Regions from separate parts of the Alteromonas gilva genome, predicted to be linked through region 2. Evidence: predicted binding sites of a transcription regulator. Region 2 holds the regulator's gene; the other holds the start of a gene.
What was found. The regulator FNR, encoded in region 2, switches genes on or off when oxygen is low (the NO sensors DNR and NnrR bind a similar motif). The targets are predictions, from matches to a motif close to TTGATCTAGATCAA.
Positions count from the first base shown of each region.

Region 1: the regulator FNR is predicted to act here: its motif matches at 2,514-2,527, upstream of hemN (oxygen-independent coproporphyrinogen III oxidase).

Region 1 covers NZ_JAQQXP010000001.1:1,842,581-1,847,897, forward strand. The annotation lists gene OIK42_RS08160 (ATP-binding cassette domain-containing protein) at 1-1,021, shown strand, start outside; gene hemN (oxygen-independent coproporphyrinogen III oxidase) at 1,050-2,420, opposite strand; gene OIK42_RS08170 (TonB-dependent receptor) at 2,588-5,173, opposite strand.
Region 2 covers NZ_JAQQXP010000001.1:2,302,676-2,307,992, reverse strand. The annotation lists gene rssA (patatin-like phospholipase RssA) at 1-576, opposite strand, end outside; gene ttcA (tRNA 2-thiocytidine(32) synthetase TtcA) at 584-1,513, opposite strand; gene uspE (universal stress protein UspE) at 1,641-2,558, opposite strand; gene fnr (fumarate/nitrate reduction transcriptional regulator Fnr) at 2,668-3,405, opposite strand; gene OIK42_RS10050 (sulfite exporter TauE/SafE family protein) at 3,432-4,100, opposite strand; gene ccoS (cbb3-type cytochrome oxidase assembly protein CcoS) at 4,093-4,317, opposite strand; gene OIK42_RS10040 (heavy metal translocating P-type ATPase) at 4,327-5,317, opposite strand, start outside.

The DNA of each region.
Region 1 (5,317 bases), 460 kb from region 2:
AGCAGGGGCTTTTACGCTGCAGGCGAGCCTGTTATTACCCGCCGAATGCCACTGGCTGGGCCTGTTTGGGCCCTCAGGAGCGGGAAAATCCACCTTATTGCGGGCGTTAGCCGGTCTGGAGCGAACGGCTGAGGTCAATGGGCAATGGGGTGAGGTCGTACTACCTGATGCCCGGCAATCGGTATTGGTGAGTGCGCAAACGCCGTTGTTTCCGGCGATTTCTGTTGCCCAAAATTTGCATTTGGTGGCCAGTCACAACCAGCAATCTGCGGCGCAGACCGACTGGGCGATTGATAATTGTGAATGCCGCCAGCTACTCAGTAAAATGCCCGGGGCGTTATCCGGCGGCGAATTACAACGGGTAAAGCTGGCCAGGGCGTTATTGGCTAACCCTACATTACTGCTTCTCGATGAGAGTTTCAGTGCCATGGACAGCGCGTTAAAGCAGCGTATTCAGTGGCGGTTGCGCTATGAGTGGTCGGGCTCTGCGCGGGTTATTATGGTGAGTCACGATATTAACGACATGATCCGCTGTTGCCAGCAAGTGGCATTAATTAGCGCTGGCAGCGTGGTTAGCCAGGGGGATATCGCCACCATACTGGGCGGCCAACATGCGTTGGCACAACCAGATAAACCCGGTGAGCAGACGCTGCCCCTCGCCAGTGTGCTCAAAGGCCCCTTTTATGCGCAGGGAGATGCGGGGATTCAGTTTAAAGTGGGGCAAACGATTGTTAACAGCAGCGATGCCGCCGTGCGCGATAATACCAATCAAATCGCCATGCTGGTGCCAGCCTCCCAGGTGGTGCTGAGTCAGGGCGACGAGACATCGCTGAGTCTGCCGAATTGTCTGACCGGCAGGGTAACCGCGATTGAGTCAATCAATGACCTGCAGCATAAAGTGTCGTTACTCTGCGCTGACCAACAGCTCATTGCGGCAGTGGATACGGTCATCTTAGCGCAAATGGGACTGCACAGCGGTGACACAGTCCACGCCCACTTTGCCAGCCGCTTTTCGTTATAGCGGGCGTTACTGCAGCTAATGCGGGGCGCTATATGACCCTTGAATAGCGTTGTCGATGCACTTGTTTGCCAAGATAAGCATCAAAGGCCATACAGATAGTGCGAATAAGTAACCTGGCTCTGGGAACAACTTTTATATGTTGCCTGGTGACCGATACCAACGCATCGTCGATGAAGGGCCCAAGGCTGTCTATGGCCTCGGCAAAGTATTCGTTAAAGTTAATATCCCATAAAGATTCGATATCGCAAATTGCCAGATTCAGGTTACACATTAACTGCATGATCACGTCGCGGCGTAGCATATCATCACGGCTGAGCATAACACCTTTACAGGTCAGGCTGGTTTGCGCATCAATGGCGGCATAATACTCGTTGAGCGTTTTAGGGTTCTGACCGTACATATTATGCACGGCCGATATGGACGACACGCCTATACCAAGTAAATCCAAGTCACCGCGTGTGGTATAACCCTGAAAGTTACGATGTAATACGCCGTCGCGCTGAGCCACAGCCAGTTCATCATTGGCTTTCGCGAAATGGTCCATACCAATTAACTGATAACCCACTTGCTGCAGACTTTGCATCGCGTTTTTCATCAGCGTCAGCTTGGTTTGCGGAGAGGGCAGCCATGCATCTTTTATTTTGCGCTGGGCGGCAAAACGCGCTGGCAGGTGCGCATAACTGAATAACGACACGCGCTCTGGATCCATGGCTTTTACCGCAGCCAGGGTAGTATTAAAAGTCTCGGCAGTTTGATGTGGCAAGCCGTAAATCAGATCGAGGTTAACCGATTCAAAGCCAACGCAGCGGGCGTAAGTGATTAAATCGGCAATGTGCTGGGTGCTTTGTAAACGGTTAATGGCTTGTTGCACCTTGTAGTCAATATCCTGAACGCCAATACTCAGACGGCGGTAGCCGATGTCTGCCAGGGCTGACAGGTAGGTGTTGTCGACCCGCCGCGGATCGATCTCGATGCTGCACTGGGCCTCATCAGCAAACTGAAATGCCGTGCGCAACAGGGTCATAAGCCGTTGGTGCTGGGCGGCGCTCAAAAAGCTCGGTGAACCGCCACCCAGATGTAACTGTTGAACGCGACAATGGCTGAATGCGGCGGCGCGCAGGGTTATTTCTTTCGCCAGATAGTCCAGGTAGCGATCCGCTTTTTCCTCATGACGGGTAACAATTTTATTGCAGCCACAGTAGTAGCACAAACTGTGGCAAAAGGGGATGTGCACATACAGCGACAACTCATCATTGGGGCTATTTCGGGCAGCAGTGATGAGGTGGGTGTCATTGACACTGTCATTAAATTCAAGCGCGGTTGGGTACGAGGTATAACGTGGCCCGTTAAGATTGTATTTACTGATAAGTGCTGGATCAAAAAAGTCGGTGGTTTGCATGGCCTGGTATCGCTGTTGTTAATAACTAAAAGCCAACGGGAGTAGTGGGCTTTTCAATGACAAACAGCATACAGAAACAGTAAAAAAGTAACTTTGATCTCGTTCAATAAAAAGGCGGCCAGGCCGCCTTTTAAGTGAAGAGGTTGAACGTCTATTCAGGTGAACAGTCAGAATTGTTTTCTGAGTGTTATGCCAAAAGTGCGGGGCATGCCGGGGTAGGCCATAATTTTGCCGGTTTGTACCGGTACATCAAAGCCATTCTTAGCCACATAGCGGGTGTCGAAAACGTTTTTGCTCCATACAATCACCTGACTGTCCCACTGTGGCAGTTCCCACAGCCAGCTGGCATTGACCAGTTCAAAACTGCCGACATGTTTATACGGATCGTTGGTGTCATCCATAAACAAATCACCGGTATACATGTAGTCTACACGCACAGTGGTAGGTAAAGAGCCTATGTCGAGGTAATGCTCAAGGCCCAGCGTGTACCGGCTTTCGGGTTCAAAGCCAATGCGATCTCCGGCGCGGGAGCAAAACGGGTCGTCGGGATGTTGCCGGCCGGGATCGTCAACCCCGGTGTGCCAGGTATAAGCTACCCAGCAGCTACCATTGTCGAAGTCGTCAAACCTGGCCAGTAAGCGCGCGTAATTAAAGGTTATTTGTGTAGAGGCCAGCGGAAACCAGGTGACATCAAGCTCCAGACCTTTGGTGCCGATACTGCCGGCATTTTGCAGGTTAAATCCCGTGCCGGTAAAGGTCGACGCCTGAAAATCGTCGATATCCGTATGGTGTATAGCAAGGTTCACCCGCAGATTGTGTTGCGGAACTTCCTGTTTGATACCCACTTCCCAGGCCGTTGAGGTTTCAGCCCTAAATACCGGGTCGAAGGCGCTACTGATACGGTCGGTATTGATACCACCTGATTTATAGCCGTTTGCCCAGGAGGCGTATATCAGCTGATTGTCATTGGGTTGGTAGCTGAGCTTAACGGTTCCACTGAGGTTGTTTTCTGACAGCGACTCGTTAAGCGGCGGGCGCGGCAGGACCGATGCGGTGTTTAAAAAGTAAAATCCCCAGCCAGGCTGTTGAAACGGGGCAATTGCAGCCAGTGAGGCACTGTCGGGCATCTGTCCACTGCTCAATGCTGCGCCAATACTGGCCAGAGCTGCTCCTGCTGCCAGAGGATCCGGAGGCGGCGGTAAGCCATTAAAGCCGGGGCCGGTTTCCTGAAAATTTCCTGTGAGTTCTTTATCTTCGGTGGTCCAGCGTAAGCCGGTGGTGAGCGTGAAGTGGGGCGCAAACTGCCAGTCGGTTTGCGCAAAGAGCGCGTAGCTGTCCTGTGTTTGATCTGCACTATGAGGAAACTGTGTTGCGCCGGGGGTCGCCGCTGCGGTAGGCGCTATTAAACCGCCTGACAGCGCACTTAACGTATCCAGGCCCTGGGTCAGTGGCGCAAGTTGTGCCGTGCTGGCGGCAAAAAATACCGGGAAGTCCTCGCCGATATGATTGGTAAAATCCAAATCCAGCCCCTGGTGAAAATAGAACGCTCCCACTATGGCGGTCAGATCGTCAGTATTATAATGTAAACGAAGTTCCTGGGTGAATGCCTGTTGTGAGGCATCGTTGGTGGTTGACAGCAACTCAACGTCGGCAAAGTCGGTATCAGATTGGTCTGAACTGTCGAAATAGCGCAGCGCAGTGAGCGAAACCAGCGACAGCGTGTTGCTGAGTGCCCAGTCAATTTCAGCCGATAACCCCCTGTCCTGCATTTTTGAGCGCGGCGGGGTGCTCAGTGCAGTGGTGAAATCATAAAACTGCTGTTGGGTAAAAACGGTACCGTTTAGCAAAGGTGAGGTGAGTATTGCATCAGTGCCGAACTTGCCGGCTATCTCATTGGCTTCGAGGTTGTCCTGCCAGGTGAGCGCAGCGCAGCAGCGCTCGTCCAGCTCAGCATAATCGGCAATCACCCTGACCGATAGCTTTTCTGCCGGCTGATACAATGCCTGTAATCTGACTCCCGAGCGGTCGCGGTTGTTGAGTGGTTTGCCAGGGTGGCTCAAATCATCCACCCAACCGTCGCGTTGCGAGCTGAACCCACTGATCCGAAAGGCCAGAATGTCATCGATGACAGTGATCGATTTGGCGCCGCTAAGGTTCAGCGTATTAAAGTTACCCCCGGTGAGCTGTAAAAAGCCGCTGCCGTCAAAATCTGGTTTTATTGTGTTGATTACAACCGCGCCGGAAGGCGTGTTCTTACCAAATAAACTGCCCTGGGGACCTCGTAATATCTGCACTGATTCAAGATCGACCAGATCATTGATAACTGAATTTTGGCGGGCACGATAAACGCCGTCTACGTATAAACCTACTGATGACTCAAAACCAAAGTTTTGCGAGGATGTGCCTACACCGCGTATCGCAAAAGCACTATTGGTTGCCGTTTGGCTTTGAAAGGCTGAGAGTGTCGGGACGCTTCGTTCGACGTCAAATAAATCAAAACTGGCTTTTTCTGCAAGCATTTGGCCCGTCAGCGCTGTAACGGCTACCGGCACTTCCTGCAGGTTTTCAGTACGCTTTTGCGCGGTAACTTCGATAACTTCGAGTTTATTGCCGGCAGCGGTTTGATTAAGTGTAGCGGTTTCATTGGATACAGCGGTTTGACTGAGTGCAGAGGTGCTGCTCAGTGATAAAGCGAAAAGTAAAAACGATTTTTTTAGCCAGTAAAACTTACTCAGGGCGCAGTCTGTGTGCATGTACAATCCGGATATGCGTCGCAAAAAAGGCATAGTGTAGTGCCAATTGCCGCTAAACGATAGACAGACCGGTTAATTAATAGAGTAAAAATCAATTAGCTTTTCATCATAATGTGAAACACGTTTGCAACACTTTGTGTTTCA
Region 2 (5,317 bases):
CTTGGCGGTTTCCCGGGCAATACGCAGGGGCCTGAAATCTGCATTAAGATTCACCGCAATAACAAAATCAGCGCCTAACTGCCGGCATAAATTTACCGGCACAGGATTAACCACCGCACCGTCAACTAACCAGCGATCATTGTAGGCAATGGGCGAAAACAAGGCTGGAATTGCGCAGGACGCTTGTACTGATTTACCCACATCACCGGTATTAAACACAACTTCGCGGCCAGAATACAAATCAGTGGCGACGCAGGCGAAGGGCTTTTCCATTGACTCAAAGGTACTGGCACAAAAATCACTCGACAACTTGTCGAAGACCTTCTGACCACTGGCGAGACCACCACGGCGAATTCCTATTCCCATCAGACTTAAGGTTTGCCATTCTGTGAGCGAGGAGGCCCATTCTTTCAGTTCGTTAAGTCGGCCACTGGCATAGGCTGAGCCAACGTAGGCGCCAATTGAACAGCCGGCCACGACATCGATTTTAACACCGAGCTTTTCGAGTGCCTGGATAACGCCAATGTGTGCCCAGCCCCGGGAGGCTCCAGAACCTAGCGCAATGCCGATTTTCATAACACACCTATTCCGTCAAGTTTACAATATTGATGGACTGTGCAGGTTGTACAGAACGGTTTTCATCTTTAAATTCAGGAGTATCGAACGCTATATCACCCTCTGGCTCAGGCTTGCCGCTTGCTTTAATCGTTTTAAAGTCGTAAAGCTTGCTATCGGCAAGATGTGACGGAGTGACATTTTGCATCGCCCTGAACATTGACTCTATGCGGCCCGGAAAACGCTTATTCCAGTCCTGCAACATCATTTTGATGTTCTGTCGCTGCAAGTTTTCCTGTGAACCACATAAGTTACAAGGAATAATAGGAAATTCAACCGCTGAGGCGTATTTTTCGATGTCGGCTTCATTACAGTAAGCCAGAGGCCGAATCACCACATGTTTACCATCGTCACTGACCAGTTTCGGTGGCATGGATTTGAGCTTTCCGCCATGAAACATATTCAAAAACAGGGTTTCTAACATGTCGTCACGATGATGGCCCAAGGCTATTTTGGTAGCGCCGAGCTCTGTGGCGGTGCGGTACAAAATGCCGCGACGTAACCGCGAACAAAGCGAACAGGTTGTTTTGCCCTCGGGGATTTTATCTTTAACAATCGAGTAGGTGTCTTCCTCTACGATTTTGTAATCAACGGACAGACTATCTAAATACCCGGGTAAAATGTGTTCGGGAAAACCGGGCTGTTTTTGATCGAGGTTTACCGCTACGATTTCAAAACTGATTGGCGCGATGCGTTGCAGGTACATCAATACATCAAGCATGGTATAGCTGTCTTTACCGCCTGACAAACACACCATTACCTTGTCGCCGTCTTCGATCATGGCAAAATCTTCGATGGCTTTGCCCACATTGCGGCGCAAGCGTTTCTGTAGCTTGTTAAAACTGTATTTTTGTTTTGATTTTGTGGCGGCAGAAGCGCTGTTAACCTGTAAACTCATGATAGTTGCTGACCCGTATTACAATGGCGGCATTATACGTGAAGGGCATAGCAGGCGTCATCCTCAGTAAAGAAAAGAACCGAAAAAAGACGCGCCTGCAACGGATAACTGCCGCTGGTCATGCTTTTTAGCTGATAGGGCTTTCAAAACCTTCTGGCTTCACTGCCAGTACATCACAATTGAGTTCGTCTATAACGTGTTCGGCGGTATTGCCGATTAACGCCGCAGATAAACCAACCCGGCCTACGGTGCCAATAATTACCAGCTCGGCGTCCAGATCCCTGGCAATTTGCGGAATGACTCTTTCTGGCAGTCCTTCTTTCACATGGCAATTATCCAGAGGTATCGAAAATCGTTTGCTGTGATGTTCCATTTCTTCCAGATGGTGATTTTTAACCGATGCATTGTAAGCGTCAGGGTCAAACTCCGGTACTTCTATGGCGATGTTAAGCGGTGTGCCGGGAAAACAATTCGCCAGGTGAACATGGCCACTCAAAAGGGTCGCGTAATCCTGAGCGATAGTTGTCAGGCGATCGTTGAGCTTTGCATGCTCCCGATCTTCGGTGCCGACGTTAACCGCGGCAATGATTTTGCCATCCTGCGGCCAGTCGTGCTCTTTTACCAGTAGCACAGGGGTAGGGCATTTGCGGATCAGATGCCAGTCAGTAGGGGTAAAAATGACTGAGCGCAAGCTGTCGTGAGAACGGGTTGCCTTTACAACGATATCCATGTCTTTCGCCATGACGTACTTTATGATGGCTTCATAGGGGCGGTTGTTCCATTCAACGGCTACCTCAATAGCGGCCTTGTAAGGGGCAAGCTGAGCGGCCAGCCATTCGGTTCGTTCTTTAACCACAGCCTGGCGCATAGCCTCACGCTCTTCACCGGATAACATGGTGGTCATTTCGTAGGAGAAGTCGTAGATAGTCATAAACGCGGTAATGGATGCACCGGTTCTTGCAGCAAGTTCTAACGCTCGCGATATAGCAGGTTGAGTATCGCGTTCTGGCTCAACGATGGCCAGGATACGGGTATATTCAATCATAATGACGCTCCTTGTGAAGGTACATTATGAGTTTATGTCGGGTTTCGCTGTTTCTCCAGTTTCTGGTTTGCGTAAGATCAATATCAGGCGTAAAAAACAGTCAGCATGATCAGCTGACTGTAGTAGAGGGAATATCCATGCTATGAAGCTTTTTATCCATGGCGTCAAAGTCGATAATGGTAATGAGTTTACCGTTGACTTCGATAATGCTCTCTTTTTGGAAGCGGGTGAGTAACCTGGATATTGTTTCAACCGTTAAACCCAGGTAATTGCCTATTTCGTTACGCGTCATACTCAGATTAAACTGTTTGGGCGAAAAACCGCGCTCTTCGAAGCGTTTTGACAAGTGCGCTAAAAAGTAAATCAGGCGTTCTTCGGCTGTGCGCTTATTGAGTAACATCATGAGATCATGATCATGCTTAATTTCAGCGCTCATGAAACTCATAATCTGATGACGTAACTTCGGCAATTGCACCGACATTTGATCCAGTGTTTCGTAGGGCAGCTCGCACACCATAGCGGTTTCCAGCGCCTGAGTGTAACTTTGATGGGTGTTTTCCCGCAGGGCATCAAAACCTATGATATCACCCGGGAAATGAAACCCAATGATTTGTTCTTCGCCGTCTTTACTGGTGACAAATGATTTAAATGAGCCCGCTCTGACAGCGTATAAAGAACGAAAGCTATCGCCAGCTTTTACCAGCTTATCATTTTTATGCAGCGGCTTTTTGCGCTCAATAATATCATCCAACGAATCCATTTCTGTTTTGTTCAGTGAAACAGGCAAACATAAATGGCTAAAACTGCAACTCTGGCAATGAATAGAAAATTCCGAGCCTTTTGTCATAACAAACGTTCCCTTTTGAGCCTGGCTCAATTAATACTATCTAGTGTTCGATAAATCAAGAAAAGTGCATAAAGTATAAGGCCTGATGCGACCATTATACGAGTATTGTGTTGTTGCAACAGTGTCATTAACCAACCCGCGCCAATACTCACCGATATCAACGCCGGTAAGGTGCCCAAACCAAATGCGGCCATCGTTAGCGCGCCTTGCAGCGCGTCACCTGATACCATCGCCCAGGTTAAGGTTGAGTACACTAAGCCACAGGGCAGCCAGCCCCAGATAAAACCATATGGATAAGCCGATAACGGACTTTTAAACGGAATAAAACGTTTCGACAGTGGGCGAATACGTTTCCATATCCCCTGACCGAGCCGCTCTATACGCGCTAAACCCCGCCACCACTGCGCTAAGTAAAGCCCCATAGCCAGTAGCATTACGGCGCTTAGTATTTGAAACACCGCCAAACCGTTTTTTACTGAGGCCTGGGCAATTTGCCCCAAAGCCCCGGTGAGAAAGCCAGCAATAGCATAGCTGGTTATACGACCGAAATTATAACTGAGTATATAAGGCAGCGTGGCATTATGGCTGGGGATTGCAGCGCGCAAAGCGCCGGCGATACCGCCGCACATACCAACACAATGAAGAGAGCCTGCAAGGCCCACTAAAAACGCCGAGATATAGCCAAAATCATTCATTATGTGACGCTGTGGAATCCGTTTTTTTGGTCGATGATGACTCACTTGATGTGGCTTTGCGACGCTGCTCTTCGGGTAAATCATCGTCGAACAATATGCTGTATCCCTGGCGCTCCAGATCGTCAAACTGGTTAGAGCGAACGGCCCAGAAGAAGATACCTAACGCCACCGCCACAAGAATTATTGCCAGTGGGATCAATACGTAAATTATACTCACATCGCTACCTTATTTGAGTAATCGCGTTGAGTTAGAAACCACAATGATACTACTTAATGACATGCCGATCACGGCCATCCAGGGTAAAAGCAGGCCAGATACTGCAAAGGGCAGGATCAACAGGTTATAGCCGATTGCCCAGAGCATGTTTTGACGTATTTTGTTGCGGGTACGCGCAGCGATATCAAGCAGGGCGGGTACGGCAGACAAGGAGTCGCTTAGCAACACTACATCAGCGGCATTACGGGCTACATCATTGGCATTACCTACCGCTACCGAGACATCGGCGCTGGCTAATACAGGCGCGTCGTTAATGCCGTCGCCCAGCATCATGACCTGCTCTCCCGCGGCTTGCAATTGCTGCACGGCACGATACTTTTGCTCGGGCGTTAAGCTACCAGTCGCCGTTGTCAGGGGCAGATGGGCCGCCAGCGAATCGACATTTCGCTGCGTATCACCGCTTAGCAGAATTAGTTTGTATTGGTTGAGCAATGCCAGCGTGGCGGCGGTATCCGGTTTGAGACCGTCTGCCACCTCAAACGCTGCTAAACACTGACCCTCGCAGGTTAAGAATACATTCGCCGTTATAGGCACTGTTTGCGCATCTGTGCCGGTAAATGCTGCCGAACCAAGATGCCATTGCTTATTGCTGACCGTACCGCTGATACCGCCACCGATATTGACCGCAAAATCGCTCACAGTCAGCAGATTATTACATGAAAATGCCTTGCCAATTGGGTGCTCGGAACGCGCCTCCAGGCTTGCAGCGACAGCAAACAAATGGGCGGGATCCTGCCCGGTTAAATACCAGCTTTGTACGATGCTGAACTTACCCTCGGTGAGTGTACCGGTTTTGTCCAGCGCGATAGTACTGATAGTGGTTAACTGTTCGAGTGCATCGGCCCGTTTGAGTAATACGCCTTGCTTATTGAGCCTGGCCATTGCACAGGTGAGTGCTGATGGCGTGGCGAGCCCCAGTGCACAAGGGCAGGTAGCCACC